One region of the Geobacillus uzenensis genome, then DNA from elsewhere that is predicted to be linked to it. Evidence: predicted binding sites of a transcription regulator. Region 1 holds the regulator's gene; each other region holds the start of a gene.

Region 1 (7,736 bases):
CTCGCTGCTAATGGCCGTTATTTTCCTGGGGTGATTGTTCCGCTGTTTGACGCGCGGCGCGGACAACTTTATACCGGGCTTTACCGATATGAAGGCGGCGTGCTCCGTTGCCTTGAGGCGGACCGGATTGTGGCAGCAAGTGAGTGGGCTCGGCAGTTAAGTGAGCGGGGAGAGGATGTATTGTTCGTTGGTGCGGATGCGCCGTTATATAGCGAATTGTTTCGAAACCATTTAGGCGAGCGGGTTCACGTTGCCCCACCATCGCTGGGGTTGCCGCGCCCGAGCGAGCTGGTGATGCTCGGCAAAGAAAAAGAACGCGAGAACGCTCATACGTTTGTGCCGAATTATATCCGCCTTGCGGAAGCGGAGGCGAAATGGCTCGCGAAACAAAAAGGGGAAAGAAACGATGGGGATCGATGTACAATTTCGGCCAATGACCATCCATGACATTGACGAGGTCGTACAAGTGGAACAGGCATCGTTCACCGCGCCATGGAGTCGCGAGTCGTTCTACAACGAGCTGATGTACAACCGTTATGCCAAATATATTGTTATGGTACACCGCGGGCGGATTATCGGATATGGCGGAATGTGGCTTGTCATCGACGAAGCGCATGTGACAAACGTAGCCGTGTTGCCACAATTTCGCGGGCAAAAACTTGGCGAAGCGCTCATGCGTCGTCTCATGGATATCGCAAAACAGCATGGAGCGGTGACAATGACGCTTGAGGTACGCGTGTCCAACCATGTTGCCCAATCGTTGTACCGCAAGCTCGGGTTTCGCAACGGCGGCATTCGCAAACGGTATTATCCTGATAATTTTGAAGACGCGCTAGTAATGTGGGTGAAGCTGATATGAATGAAGACGTATACGTATTAGGCATTGAAACGAGCTGCGATGAAACGGCAGCGGCGGTTGTGAAAAATGGGAAAGACATTGTATCGAATGTCGTCGCCTCGCAAATGGAAAGCCATCGGCGGTTTGGCGGCGTCGTGCCGGAGATCGCCTCGCGCCATCATGTCGAGCAAATTACGATTGTGATCGAGGAAGCGATGCGGCAAGCTGGGGTATCGTTTTCTGACCTTGATGCTGTGGCCGTGACGGCGGGGCCGGGTCTTGTCGGGGCGCTCCTTGTCGGTGTGAATGCGGCGAAAGCGCTGGCGTTTGCCCACGGACTGCCGCTTGTCGGAGTGCATCACATTGCCGGACATATTTACGCCAATCGGCTAGTGACTGAGATGAAGTTTCCGCTATTAGCGCTTGTCGTTTCTGGTGGGCATACAGAGCTGATCTACATGGAAGGACACGGAAAGTTTACGGTGATCGGCGAAACGCGCGATGATGCCGCCGGTGAGGCGTATGATAAGGTAGCGCGGGCTTTGGGCCTCCCCTACCCAGGGGGACCGCATATCGACCGGTTAGCTCATGAAGGAGAACCAGTAATCGATTTGCCGCGGGCGTGGCTTGAGGAAGGATCGTATGATTTTAGCTTCAGCGGCTTAAAATCGGCGGTGCTCAATACGCTTCATAACGCAAAACAGCGCGGCGAGGAGATTGACCCGAAACAGATGGCTGCGAGCTTTCAAGAGAGCGTCGTCGATGTGCTGGTGACCAAAACGGTGCAGGCGGCGAAACAGTACCGTGTCCGGCAAGTGCTGCTGGCCGGCGGGGTGGCGGCCAACCGCGGACTGCGGTCCGCGCTGCAAGACAACATGAAGGAGCTTCCGAATGTAGAGCTCGTCATTCCGCCGTTGTCGTTATGCACCGATAACGCAGCGATGATCGCGGCGGCAGGAACGGTGTTGTATTGGCAAGGCAAACGATCTGATTTGGCCCTCAACGCCAATCCGAGCTTGCCGCTCATTTAGTTGAAAAAGGAAACAAAAGAGGAAGGAAGGGTGGTTGCTTGCGGCAGGAGAGCAACCGCCTTTTTTGTTTACAGGGACAAGCTTTGGCTGAGTTAAGTGAAAAGGAACTGTGCATATTTTTATCCACAGGTTGTGGACAATGTGGAAAAGACGAGAAAACACCATAAATATAAGGAAAACAATACACAACGGTTTTGGCACAAAAGAAAAGTTTGGTTTGTGGATAATGTGGAAAAGTTAGTGAATAACTTATATTTCATAGGTGGAATTGTGGATTCTTTTGTGGATAGTGTGACTAACTAAAACAGCCCGCCAAAATAACGGGCGGGCGATCGGTTACAGTGAAGCATAAAGCTGTTCCCACTCAGCCAATAACGTTTCGACTTGCTGTTTTCGTTCCTCATTTTCTTGCGACAATCGTTGCACGGTTTCATAATCGCCATAAACGGACGGATCGCATAACTGCTGTTCTACTTCCGCAATTTGCGCCTCAAGCGTTTCGATCTCAGCCTCGATTTCATCTAGACGGCGCTGGCGTTGGCGCTGCCGTTTTTTCTCTTCTTTTTCTTGTTCATAAGCGGATTTGGCCGATTCAGTGCCATCCGGCGTTTTGTCCAAGCGGGCGTCGAGACGCTCGAGTTCGCACATTTCTGCTTTTTTGGCGATGTAGTAATCGTAGTCGCCTAAATATTCCGTGAGGCCGCCGCTTGATAGCTCAAACAGCTTCGTCGCAATCCGGTTAATGAAATAGCGGTCGTGGGAGACGAACAAAATGGTGCCCGGATAATCGATGAGCGCTTGCTCAAGCACCTGTTTGCTGTCGAGATCCAAATGGTTGGTCGGCTCGTCCAGAATGAGAACATTCGCCTTTTGCAGCATCAGTTTGGCGAGCGCCAGGCGCGCTTTTTCCCCGCCGCTTAACGCCGAGACCGGTTTTAAGACGTCATCGCCGGAAAATAAGAAATTGCCGAGCACAGTGCGGATTTCCTTCTCGGTTTTATCCGGGTAGGCATCCCACAGTTCATCAAGCACTCGTTTATTTGATGACAAGTCAGCCTGATTTTGGTCATAATAGCCGATTTGGACGTTTGAGCCGTAGCGAAGCTTTCCCCCTTGGACAGGAAGACGCCGTGCGACCGCCTTTAGCAATGTTGATTTGCCGATGCCGTTCGGTCCGACTAAGGCGACGCTTTCTCCCCGCGTGATGCGAAAACTGATTTGGCGGATGACAGGTGCCCCTTCGTCGTAACCAACGGCCAGTTCTTCAGCAGTGAGCACCTCGTGGCCGCTCGGCCGTTCAATGGCGAAGGAAAAGGAAGCTGATTTTTCATCGCCAACAGGTCGTTCGAGCCGCTCCATTTTTTCTAGTTGTTTTCGGCGGCTTTGCGCCCGTTTGGTCGTCGAGGCGCGGGCGATGTTGCGCTGGATAAAGTCTTGCAGCCGGGCGATTTCTTCCTGCTGTTTCTCATATCGCTTTAACTCTTGTTCATACTGCTCGGCCCGCTGCTCCAAATAACGGCTGTAGTTGCCGGTATACCGCTTGAGCTTCGTGTTGGACAGCTCGTATACTTCGGTGACGACTTTATCTAAAAAATAGCGGTCATGGGAAACGAGCAAGACAGCGCCGGGATATGCCTGCAAATATTGCTCCAGCCAAGAGAGCGTTTCAAGGTCCAAATGGTTGGTCGGCTCGTCCAAAATCAACAAATCCGGCTTGGACAATAGAAGTTTTCCGAGGGCCAGACGCGTCCGCTGCCCGCCGCTTAACGAAGAGACGGGCATTGTTTTATAATCGTATGAGGAAAACTGCAGCCCGTGCAAGACGGAACGGATGTCGGCTTCGTATTGATAGCCGCCCTGTTCTTTATACTGTTCTTGCAGTTCGTCATACGCTTTGAGCGTTTTTTCATAGCGGGCGGGGTCAGCGAGCACATCCGGGTCGCCAAGCTGGGAGCCGAGTTCGGACAGCTGCTTTTCGATGGCGCGAAGCGGTGCGAACACCTCAAGCATCTCGTCCCAAATGGAGCGTGATGAGTCAAGCGTGCTGTTTTGCGCCAAATAGCCCATTTTGATATGGCTCGGCTTGATGATTTCGCCGCTGTCGTAAGAAAGTTCTCCGGCGATGATTTTTAACAATGTCGATTTTCCTGCGCCGTTGCGGCCGACGAGGGCAACTCGGTCGCGGGACTGTATTTCTAGTTTTATATTCGATAAAATAAGGTCAGCGCCAAAATATTTCGTGAGCTGGTGCACTTGCAAAATGATCATGTCGTTTCACCTCTCGGAATAGTTTAACGTATGTCGCCAAAACGGTCAAAGACAGATGATGAAAAATCGTGTATAGTGTATAAGTGGAGGAGATTATCTTGTCGTCGTTTACTCATTTCAATGAACAAGGACGCGCGAAAATGGTCGATATTACGAACAAGGAAGATACGGTACGAGTGGCAGTGGCAAAAACGAGTGTCACCGTCAGCGAAGAAATTTATAAAAAAATGACGAATCACGCCATCGAGAAAGGGGACGTGTTGGCTGTAGCCCAAGTGGCCGGGGTGATGGCGGCAAAAAAAACGGCTGATCTGATTCCGATGTGCCATCCGCTTATGTTAAAAAGCGTTGATATCGCATTTTCTTGGGAAAACGAAGCGGATGTATATAAACTTGTCATCACCGCAACAGTGAAAACGAAAGGGAGCACAGGGGTGGAAATGGAAGCGCTGACGGCCACCTCGGTATGCGCGTTGACGGTGTATGACATGTGCAAAGCACTCGATAAAGGGATGATCATCGGTCCGACGTATTTGGTCGAGAAAACGGGCGGGAAGTCCGGCCATTATCGACGGAAAACCGATTAGCTGGGGGATGAAACTATGAGCAACGAACAACCGAAAATTCCGCAGGCAACCGCGAAACGGCTGCCGCTGTACTACCGGTTTTTAAAGAACTTGCATGCGTCGGGAAAACAGCGTGTATCCTCAGCCGAACTGAGCGAAGCGGTCAAAGTCGACCCGGCGACGATCCGCCGCGATTTCTCGTATTTTGGCGCGCTCGGCAAAAAAGGGTACGGGTATAACGTCAATTATTTATTGTCGTTTTTCCGCCAGACGCTTGAAGAGGATGAAGTGACGGAAGTCGCCTTGTTCGGTGTGGGAAATTTAGGAACCGCCTTTTTAAACTATAATTTTTCAAAAAACAACAATACAAAGATCGTGATGGCGTTTGATGTGGATGAGCGGAAAGTGGGAACGACGGTCGGCGGCGTGCCGGTTTATCATCTCGATGAACTCGAGAAGCGGCTTCGCGGTGATATTCCGGTCGCCATTTTAACCGTGCCGGCCGCCGCCGCTCAAGCGCTGACCGACCGCCTTGTCGCCCGGGGGATTAAAGGCATTTTAAACTTCACCCCCGCGCGGTTGAACGTGCCGAACCATATCCGCGTTCATCATATCGATTTGGCTATTGAATTGCAGTCGCTCGTCTATTTTCTGAAAAACTATCCATCGTCATCATAAAGGAGAGAGTAGAGCGTGAAATACATTTTGATTGTCCTTGTGATTTTGTTGCTGTTTGGAACGAAAAAATTGCCGGAGTTAGGGCGGTCGTTCGGCCAGTCACTGCGCGAGTTTAAGGACGCGACGAAAGGGCTGGCCGATGATGAGGAAAACAAAACTGACCGATGACAAGGCAGGATGGGGAAACGATGAACGACAAAGAAATGTCGGTGTATGAACATCTTGGCGAACTGCGGAAGCGGCTGATCATTGTGCTCCTCTTTTTTGCCGCGGCGCTCGTCGCCAGTTTCTTTTTTGTCGATGATGTCATTGTGTATTTACAGCAAACGGCCGAGGCGAAAGAGTTGACAATGAACGCCTTCCGCCTCACTGATCCGATTAAAGTATATTTTCAGTTTGCCTTCGTCATTGCCGCTGTGCTGTCTGCTCCGGTATTGCTGTACCAAGTTTGGGCGTTTGTCAGCCCGGGGTTGTATGAAAAAGAGCGGAGGGTGACGCTCAGCTACATTCCGGCATCGGTTTTCCTTTTTTTAGCCGGTGTAGGCTTTGCCTACTTTGTCTTGTTTCCGTTCGTCGTCCGGTTTATGAATGAGCTCGCCGATCGGCTCGGCATCCAACAAATGATCGGCATTAACGAATATTTTCAGTTTTTGCTTCAGCTTGTGCTGCCGTTTGGCATCGTGTTTCAGCTGCCGATCGCCGTTTTGTTTTTCACCCGCTTAGGGATCATTACGCCGCAGTTTCTCGTGCGCATCCGCAAATATGCGTATTTGGCGCTGCTGATTTTGGCGGCGGTCATTACACCGCCCGATATGCTCTCGCAGGTGATCGTCATGATTCCGCTCACGCTTTTATATGAAGGGAGCATTTGGGTCGCAAAAGTTGGCTACCGAAAAGCGCAATTAGCGGCGGAGCAGGAAAGCGGCGAGTAAGGACGCGGACAGCGGTGACAGAGCGGTTAGGACGGCAGCAAACAAAAAGGGGCTGACCCAAAACGCGAATGCGTTTTGGGATCAGCCCCCACTTTTTTGCCTCAAATATAGAAGAATCGCCCTTTTTTCTGGTAGAATAGAGTCACCAAAACCACTACCACCGAAAGAAGGGCGATTGTCCTTGGTGGCGTAAATGAGGGGGAGAACAGAGTCGGAATTTTGTTCCGTTTGGTAAAATATACAAAAACCAGAGAGGGCTGACTCCAAAAGTCCGCTTTTTGGCGGACTTTTGGGTCAGCCCCTTCATCGTTTCGGTGTGAACAACAAGCGAAAGGCGGTGCCAAAATCAAAAGCGGCGAGCGCCGCCAAGACGATCGTCGAGGCGTTCCAAATCGTTTCATGAGCGCTTTCGATCGCCAAATACGTAAACAAGACACCTAGGATGAAGTACGGCAGCGAAAACAGCCGAGGGTGGCGCATCATAGCCAAAACCTCCAGACCGCCAGCGGCAGCTCGGCTTGGCGCATCATGTTTTCCAACTCATCAGCCAGCAAGAGTTGAACGGTGACAACAAACGTATTCATGGCCACATGGGCGAAAATCGGCACGAAAATGCGGCCGGTTTTCGCATACAAAAAGGCGAATGTCAGCCCCATCGCCGTGTACAAAAGCAAATGCTCAAGCTCCATATGGACGACGGCAAAAAGAAGTGAGCTCACGAGCGCAGCTGGCCAAAAGTTGTATTTTTTATAAAGCGAACCGAAAATGATTTTGCGGAAAATGAGTTCTTCCAAAATTGGGCCGATCACGGAAGTGACGATGACTAAAAGCGGCGTCAGACGGATGATATTAATGATTTGCCTTGTGTTCTCCGAACCTGGTTCGATGCCAAGCAGACGCCATTCGATGTTAGCAGCGATGCTTTGGGCGGCAAGCGCCAAAACAACGCCAAAGATCGCCCACATCCATGACGAAGCGAGGGGCAATTGCCGCATCTCCCGTTCATCGCGGTCGCCGCGAAGCAGCCATAAAATGATGACAAAGGCTGCCAGAAAGCTGATGACCGCCCAATACCCGGAAGCGAGCTGCGCCGCCTCCAAGCGGGTTTCTGCCTCTTGGCCGACGCCGAGAGCACGAAGAAGCGGCACACCGATAAAGGCGGACAGCTGCATGGCGATATACGTGATCATGATATACCAGTAATGGCGTTTCAAATCTTCTTACCCCTTTATTCAAATATATCCGTATTGTAGCACATGTTTGGCGAAATGATAAGAAAAGCGCGCCGGCCGAGGTTGGCACGACCGCCGCAAAAAAATTGCCGAGCGTTGTTTATTGATTTTAGAAATGTGTAATAATGAAAACGGGTTTTGCGCCGGCCGACCTTGGGACTGACAGCTGTTCAGCCCATTTTATCCTTTCT
Region 2 (7,736 bases), on a different contig from region 1:
TCCATTCACGCACCGTGCCGGCAAACACGGCGACCGCGCCGGCTTCCGGGCGCATCACTTTTTTCATCACGTCTTCGACCGAAATCGGTTCAGACGTGATGGCAAACAACGATTCCGTCATGTCCCTCTTCTCACCTCATTCATCAACCATGGGATATATGCGGCCTCATCAGCCAGCGAAAACACAGGGTGCGGCAGCGGCCGGGAAAGCGGCTCCCAGGCGATGACGGCGCGGATGTTGGCGAGGTGCTGAAGCGACGCCCAATCTTCCTCGGAGCGCACGAGCACGACTTTCGGATGGGGCGCCTGCTTATAGCCTTCGACCAGCACGAGATCCAGTCGAAGCGGCGCATAAAGCGCCAACACATCATCCAACCGCCACAACGGGCGGCGGAGATGCAGCTGCAACAGCCCATCCCCTTCCACCGCTGTCGCCACCGCCCCGGCCCGCTCATGACGGACGGAATCGACGCCTTCCGGCCGTGCCGGCTCGCCTCCATGGCCGTGATGCTTTACCGTCCCGACGCGCCATCCTTCCCGGACGGCGGCCGCCACCCATTTTTCGACGAGCGTCGTCTTGCCCGTATGTTTATAGCCGACAACTTGCCAGACGTTCATTCGCTCGATCCCTCATCATCATCGAGCAGCCATACGTCCACCTCGTCATCCTTAGCGAACCCTCTCGTCCCGCCCGGCAGCACCATCAAGGCGTTGGCCGCCGCGAGCGAGGTGACGATGTTCGACTTATCCATGCCGACCGGTTTGACGATCAGCCGGCCGTCAATCGCTTCGACTCGGCTGCGCACGAAGCGGGTGAACGGATTCGGCTTTGGAAAATCGGCGCCGAGCGTGGCCTTCACTTTTTTCAAATACGGCTTGGGGGAAAACAAGCGCGTCCGCACGACCGGGCGGACAAACAGTTCATAGCCGACGTAGCACGCCGACGGATTGCCGGAGAGGCCAAACAGCAGCTTGCCATTCCACTCCGCGACGGTCGTCACGCTCCCCGGGCGCATGGCGATTTTGTTAAACAAAACGTTCGCCCCCAGCCGCTCGTAAATGGCGGGCAAATAGTCGTAATCGCCGACCGAGACGCCGCCGGTCGTCACGAGCATGTCCACTTGGTCGAGCGCCTCGCGCACGGCGTGAAAGCACGCGTCGAGGTCGTCGGCCAGCTGGCCAAAATAGATCAGCTCAGCGCCGCTTTTGAGCGCCTGTGCTTCAATCATGTAGGCGTTGCTGTTGCGGATTTTTCCCGGAACGAGCGGTTCAGAAACGTTAAGCAGCTCGCTGCCGGTTGCAAACAAGCCGATCCGCGGCTTTTTCGCCACCTTCACTTCGGCGTAGCCAAACGTCGCCAACAGCGCCGCCACTCCCGGATTGATGCGCGTTCCTTTCTCGACGAGCGGTTGTCCCTTTTTGGCATCTTCTCCTTGAAATGAAATGTTGTCGCCAGGGCGGAACGGGCGCTTAATCGACATATACGTTTTTCCATCCCGTTCATACTGTTTGGCCAGCTCCAACATGACGACCGCATCACACCCTTGTGGAATTTGCGCTCCGGTCATCAGGCGCACCGCTTGAAACGGACCAACGGGCTGTTCCGCCACTTGTCCGGCGCCAATCGTTTCGATCACTTCAAACTCGACCGGACGATCCAGCCCCGCTCCTTCCGAATCGGCGGCGCGAATGGCAAATCCGTCATACGGGGAGCGATCAAACGGCGGCACATCATGGTCAGCGCGCAAATCTTCAGCCAAATAGCGGCCATACGACTGGCGAAGCGGCACCGTTTCCTCTTCTCCCACTCCGGCGTAACGCATCACCCGATCGATCGCTTCCGCTACAGGAATCGGGGTTCGTCTTTCAACCATCTCTCTCTCTCCTTTCGATCATACGCCTGGCGGCAACGATAATCTTTCTTTTACCGTTGTTGCCATTGTTGCAGTTGTTTTATGCCTCCCGCCAACTTTTCATCAACGACGCTCGCATCGGCGATATGTTGCAAAATCATCTCCCGCGTCTCGCCGAACAAAGCGGCCGACTGTTCGAGCTCTTGCCTCACTTTATCCGCATAGCGGTATTGTTCCTGAATATAGTTTAGCACGTCTTGGGCCCGATTTTCGACTCGATCGATCAACTCCATCATCGCCGACCATTTCCGCGCTGTATGGATGCTCATTTGGACAACCGTTTCGATCAAGGACGAAATGACTTCCGTCTGCTCGAGCGATCGCTCGATTTCGTGCTGCACAGCGTCAGTTAGCTGGTGAATCGTTTCGGTGCTGTCCGCCGTATGCTCAGCCAATTTCCTCACTTCAGCAGCGACAACGGAAAACCCTTTGCCATGCTCCCCGGCGCGGGCGGCTTCGATCGAGGCGTTTAACGCAATCAAATTCGTCTGTCCAGCGATTTCTTTGATCACTTTCACAATTTGTTCAATTTCTTGCGAGCGGCCGCGCAACCGATGCATCGCGGCCGATGTCGTTTCCATCTCACTGCCGAGCCGCCCCATCGCCTGCTCCATTTCTTCCGACATGCGGATGCCTTCTTTTGCGGCTGCGACCATCTGGCCCGCTGTCTCCGCCAACGCGTTCCCTTGTTCGCACAGACGGTCGGAAATCGCATATGATGACTTGCTGAGCGTACTGACATTATCAACCTTTTCTTTCGTTCGGTCAACCAGTTGGCCTAATACATGGTGTTGCCCGTTGACCACCTCGTGCTGGTGAACGATTTCCTGCAGCTCCCCAAGCAGGTCTGCCACCGTCTCATGAATGGCTTCCTTTTGTCTCGTGAGCTCTTCTTTCATCTCAGCGAGTTGCCGCTCCAGTTCTGTTTTTTCCTCCTCCCACTGCCTTCCCTTCACCAACGCCCACATATTTGTCTCCCCTTTTCCTGCTCTTGATTGGCTTCTGTTGTCAACACGCTGTATGTTCTCTGCTGAACATGTCCGTTCTCGTCCATGAAAGCAGACACCGCCTCCGAAAAGAATCAGCAAAAGTCTGCTTTTTTTCATTGTACGATAAAGAAGAAACGGGCTGTTGTGATGTTTGTCACATAGATCGATGTCCACTTTTTTTTACGTATGTGAGATCCGTCACAACACCTTTGTGGAAAACACGGTATGCTGAAGCTGTAACGATTGGATCAATGGAGGGATGATGAATGGAACAGCGGTTTACTGAACAATCATTGATTGGCGATATTGTCACTCAATTTCCGAAAGCGGCTGATTTGTTTAAAGCGCGACGCATCGATTTTTGCTGCGGCGGACAGCGCCCGTTAAAAGAAGCGATCGAAGAGCGCGGACTCGATGGCGAAGCGCTCCTTCGCGAGCTGAACACCCTTTATGCAGAGGCGCAAAACAAGCCGACCGGAAACTGGAGCGAAGCGCCGCTGACCGACTTGGTCGATCATATCATCAACACGCACCACCGCTATTTGAACGAGGAACTGCCGCAGCTCAGCCCATATGTCACAAAAGTATTGCGCGTACACGGCATGCACCACCCGCACCTTTCCCGCGTGCATAAACTGTTTCATGAGTTAAAAACGGAGCTCGAGCAACACTTGATTAAAGAAGAAACAGGAGCATTCCCGCTCATTTTCCAATTTGCCGACAACCCCTCGCCGGAAAACCGGGAGGCAGTCGAGCAGGCCGTTCGCGAACTGGTCAATGAGCATGAGGTCGCCGGCGATTTGATCAAAGACATTCGCGACATCACCAACGACTTCACCCCGCCGGAAGACGCGTGCGGCACGTATCGGCTCGTTTACAATCGACTGGCGGCGCTCGAAGAAGATTTGTTTACCCACATCCATTTAGAAAACAACGTCCTCTTCCCGCGCGTGCTGGCAGCGGTGAAGGCATAAGCAAGCAAACCCTTCCCCCATTTCTAAGGCAAAGGCAGGCGCATTGAACGATAAAGAACAGGGCCGCTCTTCGCTGGAAAGAGCGGCCCTGCTTCTTTGTTACCCACCGATATACGACATTTCAATTTTCGTCCGTTGTTTCGCCGTTTCTTCCGTCCGTTCTTCTGAATAGCGATCTGTCCGCTGGTTCCAAACCGCGGTGATCAACGACTTCAGTTCCTCTTTCGTCGCCCCAGCTCTCAGATTGTCTTTCAACGATACGCCCTTCGAGGCAAACAAACACGTATACAGCTTCCCGTCCGCAGAAATGCGCGCCCGCGTGCAGCTGCGGCAAAACGTTTCCGTCACTGAGGCGATAAAGCCGACTTCCACCTCCGTGCCGACGTAGCGATAGCGGCTCGCCACTTCGCCGAAGTACGCTTTTTCAACCGGTTCGAGCGGATGTATGGCGTTGATTTGTTCATACATCTCTTTTTTCGTCACAACATGGGAGTAATCCCAGCCGTTCGTTGTGCCGACGTCCATAAATTCAATGAGGCGGAGCGGAATGCCTTGTTCTTTGAAATAGGCCGCCATCGGCACGATTTGCGAGTCGTTCCACCCTTTTTTGACGACCATGTTCACCTTGACGCCGAGCCCTGCCGCCCGGGCGGCTTCGATACCTTTTAACACCGGGGCGACGCCGACGCCGATGCCGTTCATTTTGCGGAAAATGTCATCATCCAACGCATCCAAGCTGACGTTGACGCGCTTTAGCCCGGCTTCTTTCAGCCGCTGCGCCCATTTCACTAAATGGACGCCGTTGGTCGTCAAGCCGATATCGCGCAGGCTGGGAATCGCAGACAACCGCGCAATGAGCGCGTCTAAATCGCGCCTTAAGAGCGGTTCGCCGCCCGTCAAGCGGATTTTTTCGACGCCAAGCTCGACAAAGCATTCCGAAAGAAGCGCCATTTCCTCGACCGTCAACAGCTCGCCTTCCGCCAAAAAGCGAAAATTCGGCCCGAACACTTCGGCCGGCATGCAATAGACGCAGCGAAAATTGCATTGGTCGATCACTGATAACCGCAAGTCGCGAAGCGGGCGGGACAGGCGGTCCATGACGTTCGTTCGGTTGCGCTCGCTCATCGCGCTCCCTCCTTTCTGTTTCGTTCGCCTCATGATGTTGCCAGGCGGCTTTGTTTATTCTCGTAAACGACCGAGTTTCGTCGCAAAGACCAATAAACTGAATGACAATCCGATCGTGACCGCCACCCATGCCCACGCTACCTCCATCCGCCCCGACTCCATGGCCATATAGACGGCGGTCGGGATCGTTTGCGTTTTTCCTGGAATATTACCGGCAAACATGAGTGTTGCGCCAAACTCCCCGAGGCTGCGGGCAAACGACAGCACCGCTCCGGATAATAGTGCGTGTCTGGCAAGCGGCAGCGAAATATGCCAAAAGACTTGGCGCTCATTCGCCCCATCGATGCGCGCCGCCCCTTCAATGGTTGGATCGACCGCTTCGAGCCCGGTTTTGGCCGCCTGATACATGAGCGGGAATGACACGACCACGGCGGCCATCACCGCGGCACCAGGCGTAAACAGTACGGTCGTATGAAACGACGCCTCGATCCACTGGCCCATCGGACTATGTCGGCCAAACAAGACGACGAGCAAAAAACCGACGACCGACGGCGGCAACACGAGCGGCAACATAAACACCGTCTCCACCAACGTCTTGCCGCGAAACCGGCGGCGCGCCATCCGCTTCGCCGCCGCTGTCCCTAAGACCGCGACAATCAAGCCAGCGAGGAGCGATACTTTGATCGATAACCAAACCGGTGACCAAAACGATGTCATGAATCAACCTCTCTTTGCTATATCCCCATCCTACTATACGGAAACGAGCAGGCAAACGCTGTGACACTGCTCACATTGATTGTATCATATGGGCGGGGAAATCCGGTTTAGAAAAATTTGTGACAACCTGCACAAAAAAAGTGACAAACGGTGATTTTTTTCACTCTGTCCTCACTGTGATGTTTTTTACAATAGAAGCAGCCGAACAAATGGAGGTGTCGATCATGCAACGGCCAAGCCAACCAGTGGAGAAACGCGATTTTTCCCTCTTGCGCTCGTGGCTGCAATCGTCGAAAAAAGTGATTCCGCTTCGCAAACATTCGTTTTTGTTTCAAGAAGGGATGCCGGCCAATGAGCTGTATTTGATTCTTTCCGGTAAAGTGCAAGTAAGCAAAATTTGCCCGGACGGAAAAGAAATGTGTTTCCGCATTTGTGGAAGCGGGGAAATTGTCGGCGAGCTGACGCTGTTTACGAACGACCCGCGCTATTTATTGACCGCCAAAGTGATTGAACCGGGCGAGGCAGCGGTGATGAATAAAAACGAACTCGAAGAGCAGTTGCTGATCAATCCCACCCTTACCCTTGAATATATGCGCTGGATGAGCAAGCATGCCCGGCGGACGCAGACGAAGTTTCGCGACTTGATGATGAACGGCAAAAAAGGGGCGCTCTATTCGACGCTCATTCGCCTATGCAACAGCTATGGCGTCCCGCTTGAAGATGGGAGTATTTTCATTGATGTGACGTTAAAAAACCAAGACTTAGCCAACTTTTGCGGCACGACACGCGAAAGCGTCAATCGGATGCTCAATGCGTTAAAGCAAGATGGGGTTATTTCCATGAAGAGGGGGAGAATCACCATCCACGACTTGAACTATTTAAAAACGGAAATCCAATGCGAAGATTGCCCACCAGATATTTGCTGCATTGAATGAAATTTAGCGGGCTGTCATAAAAGAGTTGCCAAGCGGCTCTTTATGGACAGCCCTGCTCTTTCACTAAATTTTTTTCGCCCGCATCCGGCGATAGACGACGTAATGCCGGTTTAAATATGTCAGCGGGACGCTCCATACATGAACGAGGCGGGTGAACGGCCAAATGCCAAATAACAGCAAGGCAGAGAGAATATGAATTTGAAATCCAATCGGCGCATCGCTGACGAGCTGCGGCAGCGGCCGAAACGTTAAAATACCGCGAAACCAAGGGCCGATCGTATCCCGATAGTCAAACGTCCCACCGGTCGCTGTATATCCAACCGTATTTGTAAACCCTGTCAAAATGACTATCGTTAATAGCAGCAATACAACAAGATCGCTTTTGCTGCTATGGCGGAGAAGGCGGCGAACGCTCAACCGCCGCCATAAAAGCAACACCACCCCAATCACAGTCGCGACCCCGGCGGCGCCGCCAAACCAGACCGCCCCAAAATGGTACATCTCCTCTGTAATCCCGATTGATTCATAAAATGCCTTTGGAACTAAAATGCCGGCAACATGGCCAAGAAACACGAAGAGAATGCCCCAATGAAACAGAACGCTTCCCCAACGCAACCGCCGTTTCTCAAGAAACTCACTTGACTTCGCCGACCAGCCAAACTGATCAGTATTGTAACGGTAAATATGGCCGGCAACAAATAATGTCAACATAATATACGGATAGATCACCCAAAGGAACTGGTCAAGCAACGTCATGTGGCCTCCTCCGCTCTCATTGGAATATCCGCCCCATTTGTTTCTTCCAGAAATGCGTCCATGCCTGCAAGACAGCCGTCCAAAACAAAGAAATACGGGTGGTTAACCTCCTGCAGCCTGTCCGCCAACCCCTTGATGGCTTTGTGGTGGGCGAGAAGGACGTTTTTCGCATCGTTGACTGGGGCGACAGCGGCAAACTCGAGCATAAGCGGCAAGTAATCCGGCAGCTCATCCTCTGTCAATTCCAAACCTGCACGACGAAATGCTTCTTTTAGTTTTAACAGCGCTTGGCCGCGCTCTTTTTGATCGCCAAACAAGTAGTACGTA
Region 3 (7,736 bases), on a different contig from region 1:
TTCCAGCGTCGTCGATGATTCAAACCTTGTTTTTATACAGATGACGAAAATGTTGCTAGCGTCCGTTGATGCTGCCATGTATACATCCCGCAACGTAGTCCTACTGCTATCATTCGCTGCTTGACCAAGGCGGGGAGCTTGTTGCTGTCGTTCGTTATTCGACAAAAGACGAGAAATTCCTCTCTTCTGAGTAAAAAACGCCTGTCAATTTTGTTGATTTCTCCTTCCCGATCGTCCCCTGTTTTATGGTATAGTGGTGTATGTAGGAGGGACGACGATGGGTATTAAATATTCGAGCAAAATCAACAAAATTCGCACGTTTGCTTTAAGCTTGATTTTTGTCGGAGTCATCGTCATGTATCTCGGGCTGTTTTTCCGCACGTCCCCGATCGTCATGACGCTGTTTATGGTGTTTGGACTTTTATTCCTTGTCGCGAGCGGCATTGTGTACTTTTGGATCGGTACGCTCTCAACGAGAGCGGTCCAAGTCGTCTGCCCGTCATGCGGCAAGGTGACGAAAATGCTCGGCCGCGTTGACTTATGTATGTTTTGCCGCGAGCCCCTGACGCTGGATCGCGAGCTCGAAGGGAAAGAATTCGATGAAAAATACAACAAAAAAAGAAAAAGCTGATAGCCCTTTTCGTGCTGTCAGCTTTTTTAATGCGTCCGCCCCCTGCCTTTTTGACAGTCAGGGCATACTCCGTACACTTCCATGCGATGATGATCGACTTTAAATCCAGTAACGTGAGCGGCAAGCTGCTCGACTTCATCGAGCGCTGGATAGTGGAAATCCACGATTTTGCCGCATTCTTCACAAATGACATGATAATGGTTGGATGTGACAAAATCGAACCGGCTTGAGGAGTCACCGTATGTCAGCTCTTTGACAAGCCCGATTTCTTTAAAGACGCGCAAGTTGTTGTAGACGGTAGCGACGCTCATATTCGGAAATTTCCCTTCCAGCGCTTTATATATTTCATCAGCCGTCGGATGGGACATCGAGCTGACCAAATACTCCAGTATCGCATGACGCTGCGGCGTAATGCGTATGCCCGTCTTTTTCAGCATGTCCAGCGCTTCCTTCAGTTGCTCGTTGACAGACACCGTCATGCACCTCACTCTCTGCAAAAGATAAAAAAAATTATCATTTTATAATATTTATAATTAGTCTACAAGGAATGTATGCCTTTTGTCAATATAGATACCATTAATATATGGGCTTGGGCATCTTTTTAACAAAAAAAGGGGGCGGAAATATTTCCCGCCCGCCACATTTCATTCATTTGAGGAGGTTACTATGTATCATACGCAACATAACTGATGTTGCTTGGACGCTTACCTAGATGAGACCAATCGGGCCACCTCCGCGAGCGCCTCATCGACGTGTCCCTTTACTTTCACCCCGCGCCATTCCTTTGCCAATGTTCCATCGGGGGCGATAATGAACGTCGAGCGCTCAATACCCATGTATTCCTTGCCAAAATTCCGCTTTTTCTTCCAAACCCCGTACAGTTCCGCTGCGTGATGCTGTTCATCGGAAAGAAGCAAAAACGGCAGCTGATATTTCTCTATAAACGTTTCATGCCGCTTGACTGGGTCTGTACTCACCCCTAAGATGACGGCGTTCAATCCAGCAAACTGCTCATGGCGGTCGCGAAAGTCGCATGCCTCGGCCGTGCACCCGGGCGTCATGTCTTTTGGATAAAAATAAAGCACGACATAGTGACCCCGGAAATCTGAAAGTGAAACCATTTTCCCGTTGCTTGCCGGCAAGGTGAAATCTGGGGCTGGCTGGCCAATGGCTGTCGTCATGGCGTTCCCTCCGTCTTCTTCGTTTTCTTTTAGCGTAGCGAAGACGGAGGGAAATTGCAACTGTTAGCGGCGATCCCAGTCAAATACAGTGCGCGTCACGATGACCGCTGGCATAATGTAACCGAGAAGCGCCTCAGCGATCGCGATCCACCGCCCGATGCCGATCGGGGTCACATCCCCGTATCCGACTGACAAGAGCGTCATGCCGCTTAAGTACAAGCTATCCTCAAGCAAAGCCAAACGGTTCCCCGCCATATTGTTTGAGGACGGGGTAAACACCGCATGGCCTTTCGCCTGCAAAATCATATAAATCATAGCAAAGCCGAGCAGCATCGTTATATACCACTGAACGAGCACCCACAAGCTGTCGAGCGAGAGGCGGTGCGTCGCTTGAACGCGCGCTGTCCAAAGCGAGGTGATGCTGCCAAGCAGTATGGCAGTAACCACTCCAAGGAAGGCGTAATCCATCGCGTTCCCTCCATCTTTGTCCGTTGTTTATATATACGTGGCCGAACGGACAATTATGACGGGGTGAACCGCCGCAATCTCGATAAGGCTTGAAACAGCGGACGCCGTCGGGCTGTGCCGCCTGCTAGACTACCCGTTCAGCAGGATAGAGCCCTTCTCGGTTTTTGTGAGAGGTCAGCTCCTCACTGCGCAAAGGAGCGGGCCAACACACCTTTCAGCGTCTCTGCGCTATGACGAAACCATTTTTGCTCATTATCGTCGAGCTCAATTTCAATCACTTCGCGGATGCCATTACGGTTGATGACCGCCGGTACGCCGATATAGACATCACGTTCACCGTATAAGCCGTCCAAATAAGCTGAGACGGTCAAAATGGCATTTTCGTTATGCAAAATGGCGCGCGTCACGCGGGCGAGCCCCATGGCGATGCCGTAGTATGTCGCTCCTTTTTTCTCGATAATTTGATAGGCAGCGTCGCGAACGTTGACAAAAATGCGCTCCAAATCCTCCCTTGCCTGTTCTCCTTTCGATTCGATCCACTTGCGGATCGGCACGCCGCCGATGTCAGCCTGACTCCAGACCGGAAGCTCGGTATCGCCGTGTTCACCGATAATGTAGGCGTGGACATTCGTCGGGGCGATGGCGAAATACTCGCCTAATAAAAAGCGAAATCGCGCCGTATCTAAAATCGTCCCTGAACCGATCACTCGATGATGAGGCAGTCCGCTGAATTTCCATGTCGCATAGGTCAAAATGTCGACCGGGTTCGTAGCGACAAGAAACAGCCCTTGAAACCCGGACGCCATAACCGATTCAACGATCGAGCGGAAAATGGCGATATTTTTATCCACTAGATCAAGCCGCGTCTCGCCTGGTTTTTGATTGGCGCCGGCGCAAATGACGACTAAATCAGCGTCGCGGCAGTCGCGGTAATCGCCATGCCAAATGTCCGTGGGCTTCGGCGCAAACACTTTCCCATGGTTGAAATCCATCGCATCGCCCGCAGCTTTATTTTCATTCGCATCGATGAGCACAATTTCATCGGCAACCCCTTGGTTCAATAAAGCAAATGCATAGCTGGCACCGACAAACCCGGTGCCGATGACCGCCACTCGATTTCCTCCTCCGTTTTTCATCGCTGTTCTCCCTTCTTATTATTGTGAATATATTCACAAATTATTTTACGCGATGAAGCGAGAACTATGCATAAACGATTATGGCAATTGTTTGGCCGTTGTTTGTCATTTTTATGACAGCCTCCGTTAAGCAAAAAAGCGGACGGGGCAGTCAGCTCCCCGTCCCGCGATACCGCCTCACCCCAGCATTCCAAAGCATGACGGCGATGGCAAAAAACAAGGCGCCGACTACCGGAGTGAAAAACGCGTAGCCATACCATTCTTCCTTGCGAAGAAAATACGAAGCCGGATAGACGCCAACAAAGGCAAACGGAAGCAGCCACGTTAAAATATAGCGGATGACGCGATGGTAAATATCGACCGGGTAGCGGCCATAGCTGCTGATGTTGTACATCATCGGCATGATTGACGTTCGGGCATCGGCAAAAAAGCTAATGGTCGCCAGTGAAATGAAAATGCCGGCATAAATGAACGCGCCGCCGATCACCAATAAAACAAAGATAAAGAGATCATACCAATGAAACGTAAGCGACAGACGGACGCCAGCGTACGCCATAATGATCAACCCCGGTATGGCCCCGAGCAACGATTCGAGCTCCATCCGCTCGAGAATGATCTGAAACAGGCTGTGCACCGGACGCGTCAACACGCGATCCATTTCCCCCTGCACAATATATCGTTCATTAAAATCCCAAAGGTTAAAAAAGGCGCCAAATACGGCATACGGAACAAGAAAAAAACCGTAAATAAACAAAATCTCATCGCGCGACCAACCATGAAGGAGCGGCGTATGGCCGAACACAACGAGCAAAAAGACCAAGTTGACCGCCTGAGCCATGAAATCGGATAGCCATTCAATGAGCAAATCGGCGCGGTATTGCAGTTTCGTTTTCATATATTGCGCCATGTATTGAAAAAAGACTGATAGATAAAACAATCGTTTACCCCCCTTGCACGACGAGCCGCTTTTTCGCCATCCGCCATAACACCCCAATCGGCAAAAGCAGCAGCGCGCACCACGCCGCCTGCATGAGCAGGCCGTCGCGAACGGCGACGCCTTGGAAGCTTTCCGTAATAATCATGCTCGGGATATAGCTGATCGCCTGAAACGGAAAATAGTGCATCAGTTGTTGCGCCCAATCGGGGTAAAAGGAAATGGGCAAGATGAGCCCCGAAAACAAATCAATGATAAACCGCTTCGCCCTAAGCAACCCTTCGTTGCGGAATGTAAAGAACGTCACGACCCCCGCGAGCAAGTTCAGTTCTGAATAAATGATAAAGCTAAGCAAAAGCGATAAGCTAAACGACAGCCATGTATGGGCGTGTTCTGGAAACTGAAGCGGCAAAAAAAGCGATACGACCAAAAGTCCGGGCAATGATAAAAAGAACAGGCGGAACAGCCCTTCGCCAAGCCCTTGCACCGCCTTCATCCCCAAATAGCTGTACGGGCGGATCAGCTCGGTCGCCACTTTTCCGTCGCGGATTTCCATCGCGATTTCGCGGTCAATGTTGTTAAAATAAAACGCCCGTGACAGCCAAGAAATGGCCACATACGTCGTCATTTGGCCAAGCGACATCCCTTGCATCGACGGTTTGTCCCCATAAATGGCCGACCAAAGGAAGTAGTACGCCGCAATGTTAATGGCGTAAATGAGAATGCCAGTATAATAGTTTGTCCGGTAGGCAAGCATCATTAAAAAACGGATGCGGATCATTTCTGTATATTTATCCATTCACCGCACCTTCCTCATAAATATTGCGAACAATCTCTTCCGTCGACACTTCATGGATCCGGATGTCTTGCAGCGCATAGCGGGCGGCGACGCGGCTGACGACTTCCGGCACTCCTCCCGATGGAACGTGCGCCACCCAGATGTTCGGCTGTTCCCCTTTTTTCCAGACAACGTCCAATCCGGCCGTCAGCTCTTGCAAGATAGAGGCGTCCTTTCCTTCGGCGAATGTAAAAGAAACCCGTTTTCCTTGCCCCCATTTTTCTTTTAGCTGCTCAAGCGAACCGTCGTAAATGATTTTTCCTTCATCAAGCATCATCACCCGCTCACACAGCGCCTCGATGTCCGACATGTCATGCGTCGTCAGCAAAATCGTCGTCCCGTACCGCTCGTTCAACTGTTTCAAAAACTGACGGATGTTGAGCTTGACAAGCACATCCAAACCGATTGTCGGCTCGTCCAAAAACAGCAGCGGCGGATTGTGAATGAGCGCGGCAGCGAGCTCACAGCGCATCCGCTGCCCGAGCGACAGCTTGCGCACCGGTTTGTCCAGAAGCGGGCCGATCTCAAGCATGTCAATCACCTCGCCCATATGGCGATCGTATTGCTCGTCTGGGACACGGTACACCTTTTTTAGCAATCGGAACGACTCTTGAACCGCGATGTCCCACCATAACTGTGAACGCTGACCGAAAACAACGCCGATCGTGCGCACAAATTTCTCCCGCTCTTTATGCGGGTTCATCCCGTTGACAACGATGCGCCCGGATGTCGGAGTTAAAATGCCTGTCAACATTTTGATCGTCGTCGACTTGCCGGCACCGTTTTCGCCGATATAGCCGACGATCTCCCCTTGCCTGACGGTAAAAGAAATGCCGTCAACGGCACGAACTGTCATATAACGGCGCGTCCATAAATCGCGAAACGCCCCGACGAGACCGGAGCGGCTTGTGTGCACTTTAAATTCTTTTCGCAGCTGTTCTACTTCGATGGCGTTCATTCTCTCCCTCCTGCCTCTCTCTGATGTCGATAAACAAAAGTGGACTACCCTTTCCTTCTATGTTGCCATTATACCTAAATCACCGTCATTTTCACCTGTTTTGTTTCTCAGATGCCGATGAGGAATGAGCGGAAACGCTTTTGACACATCGAATACAAAGCTCTTATTTCGCCCTTGTCCCCCGCGATGACAAAACCGCTTCTTCGTTCTAGCGAGCACGATAGCCGTAGCTGACAGCACATTATGGTAAAATAAAGGAGCAGTCATCGGAAACAGGAGGATCAAACGATGCAGTGGACAAAATCGGAACAATTATATGAGGAAGCACTTAAGCACATTGTCGGCGGGGTGAACAGCCCCTCCCGCTCGTATAAAGCCGTCGGCGGCGGCGCCCCGGTTGTCATGGAACGGGCGCAAGGGGCGTATTTCTGGGATGTAGATGGAAACCGATACATTGACTATTTGGCCGCCTACGGACCAATCATCGCCGGCCACGCCCATCCGCACATCGCCGCGGCCATCCGGCGCGCTGCGGAAACGGGGGTGTTATACGGCACGCCGACACCGCATGAGATTACATTCGCCAAAATGTTAAAAGAAGCGATTCCGTCGCTTGAAAAAGTGCGGTTTGTCAACTCAGGAACGGAAGCGGTGATGACGACGATCCGCGTCGCTCGCGCCTACACCGGCCGCAGCAAAATCGTGAAATTCGCCGGCTGCTATCACGGCCACTCCGACCTCGTGCTTGTCGCCGCCGGATCAGGGCCGTCGACATTAGGGACGCCGGATTCAGCCGGCGTGCCGCCAAGCATTGCCCAAGAAGTGATTACGGTGCCGTACAATGATGTGGAATCGTTCCGTGAGGCGATGAACGTTTGGGGCGAACACGTCGCAGCCGTATTGGTCGAACCGATTGTCGGCAACTTTGGCATCGTCCTGCCGAAACCTGGCTTTTTAGAAGCCGTAAACGACATCACGCACCAAGCGGGGGCGCTTGTTATTTATGATGAAGTGATCACCGCCTTCCGCTTTATGTATGGCGGAGCGCAAAACTTGCTCGGCATTGAACCCGACTTGACGGCCATGGGGAAAATTATCGGCGGCGGCTTGCCGATCGGGGCGTACGGCGGACGCCAACATATTATGGAACAAGTTGCTCCGCTCGGGCCGGCTTACCAAGCCGGGACAATGGCTGGCAACCCGGCGTCGATGCTCGCTGGCATCGCCTGCCTTGAAGTGTTGAAGCAAGACGGCGTGTATGATCACCTCGATCGGCTTGGCGCCATGCTTGAGGAAGGCATCATGGCCCACGCCCGCCAATGCGGCCTGCCGGTGACCGTCAATCGTTTAAAAGGCGCGCTTACCGTCTTCTTTACGGAAGAAAAAGTCGAAAACTATGAGCAAGCCCAGCGCAGTGATGGCGAACGGTTTGCGACATTTTTCAAGCTGATGCTCGAGCAAGGCGTCAATCTCGCACCGTCCAAGTATGAAGCATGGTTCATCACCCTCGCCCATACCGAAGACGACATCGCTTACACGATCGACGCGGTCGGCCGCGCGTTCCGGCAACTGTAATCGGCAAGGCATACC
Region 4 (7,736 bases), on a different contig from region 1:
TCTTGCACATAAAACGCCGCGAGCCGCTCATCGTAGCCAAACAGCACTTGCACGTGGGATGACTGTTCATAGTCGACGCTCAAGAGGACCGGGATTCCTTCATCGATGAACCGCTTCCAGCGGGCAGGCGAGCCGATGAAAAAGCGGCAAACAAACCCGAGCTCCTCCAAATATTGAACGGTCGTTGACAATTTAGAGCCGCGCACGTCAAAAATATGTTCGGCCACCTCATCTTGCGTCCGCGGAGCGCCAAGTACGCGAAGCATCATTTCGATGCTTGCCGGCACACAGTAGTTATGTTTTTGCACAACCGGAACAAGCGGCAGTACGACCGCCCGCTCCCTTTGCCGCCCGAGCGCGCGGGCATACGGCGTTTTCTCAAGCTGCGGCTCGGCTCTTACCAACGACTCAAGCTTCTCCCATTCTCCGAGCTGATCATACAGTTCAGCGCGTAAATGGGTGAAATAACGGCGATGCATATGGAGCGGATTCAAGCGGTCAAGCTCCTCCATCGCCGCGAGCGCCTCGCGGTAGGCGCCTACATCGCGCAGGCGGCGCGCCCGTTCCGCGTAAAACGACAACACTTGCGGGAAACGCCGCCTTCCCTCCTCAAGAACGGCCAGCGCCTCGTGATGACGGCCGTCAAGTGCATACAGGTCAGCGAGAAGCAAATAGCACATATCGCCGCGCTTCGGATCGTCCAACCCGGCCCGGACCGCCTGCTCCGCCCGCTTCCGGTCGCCGATTTCAATGTAAAAATAGCCCCATTTGTCATGGATCGGCACCGTCTCGTAGCGGGCGACTACATCCATCCATTCGCGCGCCTCATCGGCCCGCTGCATATCGAGCAGCGCCCGCACTAACACAAACGCCGCTCGGGCGATCGCTTCATCGGGCTCGTCCGTCTTGCCTTCAAGCGCTTGGGCAAGACGCGGCGTGAGCGCTTCTTCAACATCGAGCGGCCGGCGGGTCTCAAGCCATTCGTCGCACACCCAAGCTAACGTCTGCAGCGTGTTCAACTTCCGGTGGGCATAGCGGGCGACAAGCCCGCTATGGCGGTACATGAGCGCATAATCAAACAGCCGGATGAGCGCCCGAAACGGCTCGATGCTGTCCCATGACGCCATGAGCGGCCGCCATTGAAACAATCCCATGTTTTCTAAATGCGGCCGCACCTGGGCAAGGGCATCCACGATTCGTTTTTCTTCAACGAGCAATGCGATCGGTTTGATATGATTCATACAAAGAAAACTCCCTTATTCTTTTCCCAGCTATTTATAAGTGTAGAACAAGCCCGGCAAAACAGCCACATATTTTTTCACAAAAATACCGACAAACAAAAAATGGCCTCTCCTTTGAACAGGATCAGCCATATACCGATTCGTTTTATCCGGCGTGCTTGGCGAAAAATTCGAGAGACCGTTCAATAATCATCGGTTGATCGTAATCGAGCGTCGCCACATGGTAGCTGTTTCGGAGGCGGACGATCTCTTTCTCCGTCGATGAAATGCCTTGAAAGATGATGTCGGCGTTTCCCGGCGGCACGACGTGATCTTCGTCGGAGACAAAAATCAACGCCGGACAGACGATGCGATCGAGTTTCGCTTTTGTCTGTGCCATCAGCCTAGCCAGCTGAAGGAGCGATGCCGTCGGCGTTTTTTCGTACGCCAGCTCTTTGACATCGGGATTTTTTACGTCCGATCCAATCGAGTCAAGATACCGCGGCACCTCGCCCCCGCCCGTCATCCCAGCGGCGATGGCCGGGATGTCGACAGCGGCGTTAATCGGCACGATGCCGCGGATTTCCGGGTGCTGTTCCGCCAAATAAAGCGTGAGCGTCCCGCCCATCGACAGCCCGGTGACAAAAATGGTTGGGCATCGTTGTTTCAGCCATTCATATCCTTCTTCGACTGAGGCGACCCAATCGTGGAACGTCGTCCGTTCCATGTCTTCGTAATGCGTTCCGTGCCCTTTTAAGCGCGGCAGGCAAACGGTATAGCCGGCTTTCGCATACGCTTCAGCGAGCGGGCGCATGCTGTGGGGCGTGCCCGTGAACCCGTGCGATAACAGCACCCCGACCGGCCCGTGTTCGACGTAAAACGGCTCGGCGCCAGGCAGTACAGGGTATTGTTCGTTCATTTTCTCCTCTCCTCTTGTTCAGTTGTTTTTTCTCCTAAAAAATATGTATTCGACGCTCCGCCCTTTTTCCCTCTTTTTCCACTCGGTCACCAAACGGCCAAAAGCGACCGCCACCATTCGTAAAACAATCCGCTGACGCCAAAATAAACGAAGCCGACCCAGGCAGCGGCAACGAACACCTTTTCCATCCCTTTTCCCGTCCGATAGAGCGGCACTTTCCACCGCTTGGAAGAAAACGGCCAAAACAAAGGCACCCCTTGGACAGAAAAAAAGTCTTCGATAATGTGAAACAAATAACCAAGCACGACCCCGGTGGCAAATGGCGACGCCGATTCGCGCCAGAGGGCGGCGGCGAGGATGCCCCAAACGATGAGCGAATGCGTCATCCTGCGATGGCCGAACGCTTCTTTTACTTTCCCCGCGACGCCGAACGAACGGCGGCCGACATACGACGACGGCTCATCGATGTCAGGAAGAAGGCTGCCGATGACAAGCCCCGCCGTATAAGCAGCGGTAAACGGAAGCGCCGTATACGCCGTCGCCGCCGCCCCCAAGCATAAGGAAACAATAACATGACTCGAATATCGCAACAAACATCCCCTCAAACTTCCATCGTTTTCCCCATTATACCATAACAAAGAATATTTGTTCGTTTCTTTGACGAATTTGTGACAATGGCGCTAGGTGTGACAAAGTTAACATCGCGTTATTGACATCATGGCTATAGTTAAAAGTACACAACGCTAATAAGGAGTGAAGCAAATGAAACGAAAACGATCCCCTCTTGCCAACCGTTTCAAATATATTCGGCCGATCGAGCGCCAAGCCGACGGCCATAGCGAAACAACCTACGGCGACCGCGCCTGGGAAGACGCGTACCGCCGCCGCTGGCAGCACGACAAAGTTGTCCGCTCGACCCATGGCGTCAACTGCACGGGATCGTGCAGCTGGAACATTTACGTCAAAAACGGCATCGTCACCTGGGAAGGACAGCAGCTCGACTATCCGTCGACCGGGCCGGATATGCCGGATTTTGAACCGCGCGGCTGCCCGCGCGGCGCGAGCTTCTCATGGTATATGTACAGCCCGCTGCGCGTCAAATACCCGTATGTCCGCGGCATCTTGCTTGACATGTGGCGCGAGGCGCTCTCCCATCATCCAAACAACCCGCTTGAGGCGTGGAAAAGCATCGTTGAAGACCGCGAAAAAGCGAAGCGCTACAAACAGGCGCGCGGGAAGGGCGGATTCGTGCGCGTCAGCTGGGATGAAGCATTGACGCTTGTCGCCGCTTCTTTATTGTATACGGTCGTCAAATACGGCCCGGACCGCAACGTCGGCTTCTCCCCGATTCCAGCCATGTCGATGGTCAGCCATGCCGCTGGGGCGCGGTTTATGCAGCTGATGGGCGGCCCGATATTAAGCTTTTATGATTGGTACGCCGACTTGCCGCCGGCATCGCCGCAAATTTGGGGCGACCAAACGGACGTGCCGGAATCGAGCGACTGGTACAACGCCGGCTACATCATCACGTGGGGCTCAAACGTCCCGCTCACCCGAACGCCGGACGCCCACTTTTTAGCGGAAGTGCGCTACCGCGGCACGAAAGTCGTGTCCGTCAGCCCGGATTACGCCGAGTCGACGAAATTTGCCGACGATTGGCTGTCGGTGAAACAAGGAACGGACGGCGCTTTAGCGATGGCGATGGGGCACGTCATTTTAAACGAATATTATGTCAAACGGACTGTCCCGTATTTTGAACAATATGCGAAAACATACACCGATTTTCCATTTGTCGTCACGTTAAAACAAGACGGTGGCGCATGGACGGCCGGCCGCTTCTTATTGGCGAAAGATCTTGGCAAACAAACGGGAAACGCCGAATGGAAACCGGTCATCTATGACGAGAACACCGGCACGTTTGCCGTGCCGAACGGAACGATCGGCACGCGCTGGGAAGACAAAGGAAAATGGAACTTGCACCTTGTTGATGAGGAAACGAAACAGCCGCTTGAGCCGCGCCTGTCGTTTTTAGGAAGCGAAGATGAGGTCATGTCGATAAAGCTTCCGTATTTCACCGCTGAGGGCGGAAAAACGATCGAACGCGCGGTCCCGGTGAAAAAAGTGCACACCGAAGCGGGCGACGTTTATGTCACGACCGTCTATGACTTGATTTTGGCCAACTACGGCATCGACCGCGGCATCGGCGGTGTCGTTGCCCGCTCGTATGATGACGAGGTGCCGTTCACCCCGGCGTGGCAAGAAGCGATCACCGGCGTCGACCGCGAACTCGTCGTGAAAATCGCCCGTGAGTTTGCCGACAACGCGATCGACACAAACGGCCGGTCGATGATCATCGTCGGCGCCGGGATCAACCATTGGTTCAACTCCGATACGATTTACCGCGCCGTCTTGAACCTTGTCTTGTTCGTCGGCGCCCAAGGGGTGAATGGCGGCGGTTGGGCCCATTACGTCGGGCAAGAAAAGCTGCGCCCGGCGGAAGGATGGCAGACGATCGCCACTGCTCGCGACTGGGTCGGACCGGCGAAATTGCAAAACGGCACGTCATTCTTTTACTTTGCGACCGACCAATGGCGCTATGAAGAGCGGCCGGTCGATGAGCTCATCTCACCGCTGGCCAAAAAAGCGCGCTATTCACACCCTGGCGATTACAACGTCTTGGCCGCGCGGCTTGGCTGGCTGCCGTCGTACCCGACGTTTAACAAAAACGGCATCGAGCTGTACAACGAAGCAGTAAGCCATGGAGCCCGCACGCCGGAAGAGATCGGCGCCTATGTTGCGAAACAGCTGAAAAAGAAAGAATTGCAGTTTGCGATCGAAGATCCGGACAACGAGGCGAATTTTCCGCGCAACTTGATCGTCTGGCGCGCCAACTTAATCTCAAGCTCCGGCAAAGGGCACGAATACTTCTTAAAACATTTGCTTGGCACGACGAACGGCTTGTTAAACGATGACCGCAACAGCCTGCGCCCGGAAGAAATCCGCTGGCGCGATGAAGCGCCGGAAGGCAAGCTCGATCTGCTTGTCAACCTGGACTTCCGCATGGCCGGCACCGCGCTCTACTCCGATGTCGTCCTGCCGGCAGCGACATGGTATGAAAAACATGACTTAAGCAGCACGGATATGCATCCGTTCGTCCATCCGTTCAATCCAGCCGTGCCTCCGCTCTGGGAAGCGCGCTCGGACTGGGATATTTTCAAATCACTTGCGAAAGCCGTATCTGATGTCGCCAAACAAGCCGGCTTAAAGCCGATGAAAGAAGTCGTCGCCACTCCGCTGTTGCACGATACGGCGCAAGAGCTGGCGCAGCCGTTCGGTGAAGTGAAAGACTGGAGCAAAGGCGAAACTGAACCGATTCCGGGCAAAACGATGCCGAACATTCATGTCATCGAGCGCGACTATACGCTCATTTACGATCAAATGACCGCCCTGGGTCCGAACGTCGCCCGCCAGCCGATCGGCACAAAAGGGATTGCCTGGTCAGCGAAAGACGAGTATGAACAGTTGAAACGCCGGCTCGGCACTGTCCGGCGCGCTTCCATCGCCGACGGCTGCCCGGATATCAGCGAAGCGAAAAAAGCGGCTGAAGCGATTTTGACGCTGTCATCAACTACAAACGGCAAAATGGCGGTGAAAGCGTGGGAGGCGCTTGAGAAAAAGACGGATTTGAAATTGGCCGATTTAGCGAAAGAACGCGAGGAAGAATGCTTTACGTTTGAACAAATCACCGCCCAGCCGAAAACGGTCATCACCTCGCCGGCGTTCAGCGGCTCGGAAAAAGGCGGGCGGCGCTACTCGCCGTTTACGACGAACGTCGAACGGCTCATCCCGTGGCGGACGTTGACCGGCCGGCAGTCGTTTTACATCGATCATGAACTGATGCGCGAGTTTGGCGAAACGATGGCGACGTTCAAGCCGATGTTGCCGCACCGTCCGTTTTCAAACAAACGCCCGAAAGAAAACGGAAAGGAAGTCATCTTGAACTATTTGACGCCGCATAACAAATGGTCGATCCACAGCATGTATTTCGACTCCTTGCCGATGTTGACGCTGTTCCGCGGCGGGCCGACCGTGTGGATGAACAAAGATGATGCGGCCGAAGCCGGCATCAACGACAACGACTGGATTGAATGTTTCAACGAAAACGGCGTCGTCGTCGCCCGCGCCGTCGTCTCGCACCGGCTGCCGCGCGGCATGGCGTTTATGCACCACGCGCAAGACCGCCATATTAACGTGCCGGGCACGAAGCTGACGAACAACCGCGGCGGCACGCACAACAGCCCGACACGCATCCATGTGAAACCGACGCATATGATCGGCGGATACGCGCAATTAAGCTACGGATTCAACTATTACGGACCGACGGGCAACCAACGCGACTTGTTCGTTGTCATCCGCAAATTAGAGGAGGTTGATTGGCTTGAAGATTAAAGCGCAAGTCGGCATGGTCATGAACTTGGATAAATGCATCGGCTGCCACACGTGCAGCGTCACATGCAAAAACACGTGGACGAACCGTCCCGGTGCGGAATATATGTACTTTAACAACGTCGAAACAAAGCCGGGGATCGGCTATCCGAAACAGTGGGAAGACCAAGAGAAATATAAAGGCGGCTGGGAGTTAAAAGACGGCGAATTGCGGCTAAAGTCCGGCTCAAAAGCGATGCGGCTCGTCAACTTGTTCTACAACCCGTACCAGCCGACGATCGATGATTACTACGAACCGTGGAACTACGACTACGAAACATTGACGAACAGCCCGCAAAAACGGCATCAGCCGGTCGCCCGGCCGAAATCGTCCATCACCGGCGAATGGATGGAAGTATCGTGGGGGCCGAACTGGGAAGACGACCTGGCCGGCGCCCATATCACCGGTTTGCGTGATCCGAACGTTGTCAAAATGGAGCAGGTGATCCAAGCGGAATTTGAGGATGTCTTTATGATGTATTTGCCGCGCATTTGCGAACATTGCCTCAATCCGTCATGCGTATCGAGCTGCCCGTCGGGCGCCATGTACAAACGCGACGAGGACGGCATCGTCCTCGTCGACCAAAACGCCTGCCGCGCTTGGCGGTATTGCGTCACGAGCTGCCCGTACAAAAAAGTATATTTCAACTGGCAAACGAACAAAGCGGAAAAATGTACGCTCTGTTTCCCGCGCATCGAAGCCGGCCTGCCGACCATTTGCTCGGAAACGTGCGTCGGCCGCATCCGCTACATCGGCGTCATGCTGTATGATGCGGATCAAGTAAAAGAAGCGGCGAGCGTCGCCGATGAGAAACAGCTGTACCATGCCCAACTGGATATTTTCCTTGACCCGAACGATCCGACTGTCATCGCTGAGGCGAAAAAAGCCGGCATCCCGGATGAATGGATTGCCGCGGCGCAGCGCTCGCCGATTTACAAAATGATCGTCGACTGGAAAATCGCTTTGCCGCTGCATCCGGAATACCGGACGCTGCCAATGGTATGGTACATTCCGCCGCTGAGCCCGATCATGAATACGATCGAAGGAAAAGGAAGCCAAGCGAGCGCCGATGACATCTTCCCGGCCATTGATGAAATGCGCATTCCGATCG

What was found. The regulator Rex, encoded in region 1, represses fermentation and respiration genes when NADH is low (regulators of the CRP and FNR family bind a similar motif). The targets are predictions, from matches to a motif close to TTGTGAAATATTTCACAA.
Region 2: ric (iron-sulfur cluster repair di-iron protein) is a predicted target of Rex. The motif match lies at 3,045-3,062, and genes of this name have one in related genera.
Region 3: B9L21_RS13345 (L-lactate dehydrogenase) is a predicted target of Rex. The motif match lies at 3,438-3,455, and genes of this name have one in related genera.
Region 4: B9L21_RS07345 (nitrate reductase subunit alpha) is a predicted target of Rex. The motif match lies at 2,824-2,841, and genes of this name have one in related genera.

The regions. Positions count from the first base shown of each region.
Region 1 is NZ_NEWL01000009.1:242,207-249,942, reverse strand. Features, by position in the region: gene tsaB (tRNA (adenosine(37)-N6)-threonylcarbamoyltransferase complex dimerization subunit type 1 TsaB) at 1-447, shown strand, start outside; gene rimI (ribosomal protein S18-alanine N-acetyltransferase) at 407-859, shown strand; gene tsaD (tRNA (adenosine(37)-N6)-threonylcarbamoyltransferase complex transferase subunit TsaD) at 856-1,869, shown strand; gene B9L21_RS14570 (ABC-F family ATP-binding cassette domain-containing protein) at 2,206-4,137, opposite strand; gene moaC (cyclic pyranopterin monophosphate synthase MoaC) at 4,236-4,724, shown strand; gene B9L21_RS14560 (redox-sensing transcriptional repressor Rex) at 4,740-5,381, shown strand; gene tatA (twin-arginine translocase TatA/TatE family subunit) at 5,397-5,549, shown strand; gene tatC (twin-arginine translocase subunit TatC) at 5,570-6,313, shown strand; gene B9L21_RS14545 (YdiK family protein) at 6,617-6,796, opposite strand; gene B9L21_RS14540 (CPBP family intramembrane glutamic endopeptidase) at 6,793-7,527, opposite strand.
Region 2 is NZ_NEWL01000007.1:31,204-38,939, forward strand. Features, by position in the region: gene B9L21_RS11980 (molybdenum cofactor biosynthesis protein MoaE) at 1-121, opposite strand, end outside; gene mobB (molybdopterin-guanine dinucleotide biosynthesis protein B) at 118-618, opposite strand; gene glp (gephyrin-like molybdotransferase Glp) at 615-1,874, opposite strand; gene B9L21_RS11995 (methyl-accepting chemotaxis protein) at 1,925-2,881, opposite strand; gene ric (iron-sulfur cluster repair di-iron protein) at 3,169-3,876, shown strand; gene moaA (GTP 3',8-cyclase MoaA) at 3,976-5,001, opposite strand; gene modB (molybdate ABC transporter permease subunit) at 5,056-5,718, opposite strand; gene B9L21_RS12015 (Crp/Fnr family transcriptional regulator) at 5,943-6,653, shown strand; gene narI (respiratory nitrate reductase subunit gamma) at 6,717-7,409, opposite strand; gene narJ (nitrate reductase molybdenum cofactor assembly chaperone) at 7,406-7,736, opposite strand, start outside.
Region 3 is NZ_NEWL01000008.1:120,341-128,076, forward strand. Features, by position in the region: gene B9L21_RS13325 (YgzB family protein) at 278-631, shown strand; gene perR (peroxide-responsive transcriptional repressor PerR) at 658-1,110, opposite strand; gene bcp (thioredoxin-dependent thiol peroxidase) at 1,336-1,812, opposite strand; gene B9L21_RS13340 (potassium channel family protein) at 1,876-2,280, opposite strand; gene B9L21_RS13345 (L-lactate dehydrogenase) at 2,463-3,416, opposite strand; gene B9L21_RS13350 (ABC transporter permease) at 3,568-4,353, opposite strand; gene B9L21_RS13355 (ABC transporter permease) at 4,358-5,149, opposite strand; gene B9L21_RS13360 (ATP-binding cassette domain-containing protein) at 5,142-6,146, opposite strand; gene B9L21_RS13365 (glutamate-1-semialdehyde 2,1-aminomutase) at 6,435-7,721, shown strand.
Region 4 is NZ_NEWL01000005.1:418,095-425,830, reverse strand. Features, by position in the region: gene B9L21_RS07360 (tetratricopeptide repeat protein) at 1-1,241, opposite strand, end outside; gene B9L21_RS07355 (alpha/beta hydrolase) at 1,387-2,139, opposite strand; gene B9L21_RS07350 (metal-dependent hydrolase) at 2,226-2,729, opposite strand; gene B9L21_RS07345 (nitrate reductase subunit alpha) at 2,902-6,588, shown strand; gene narH (nitrate reductase subunit beta) at 6,578-7,736, shown strand, end outside.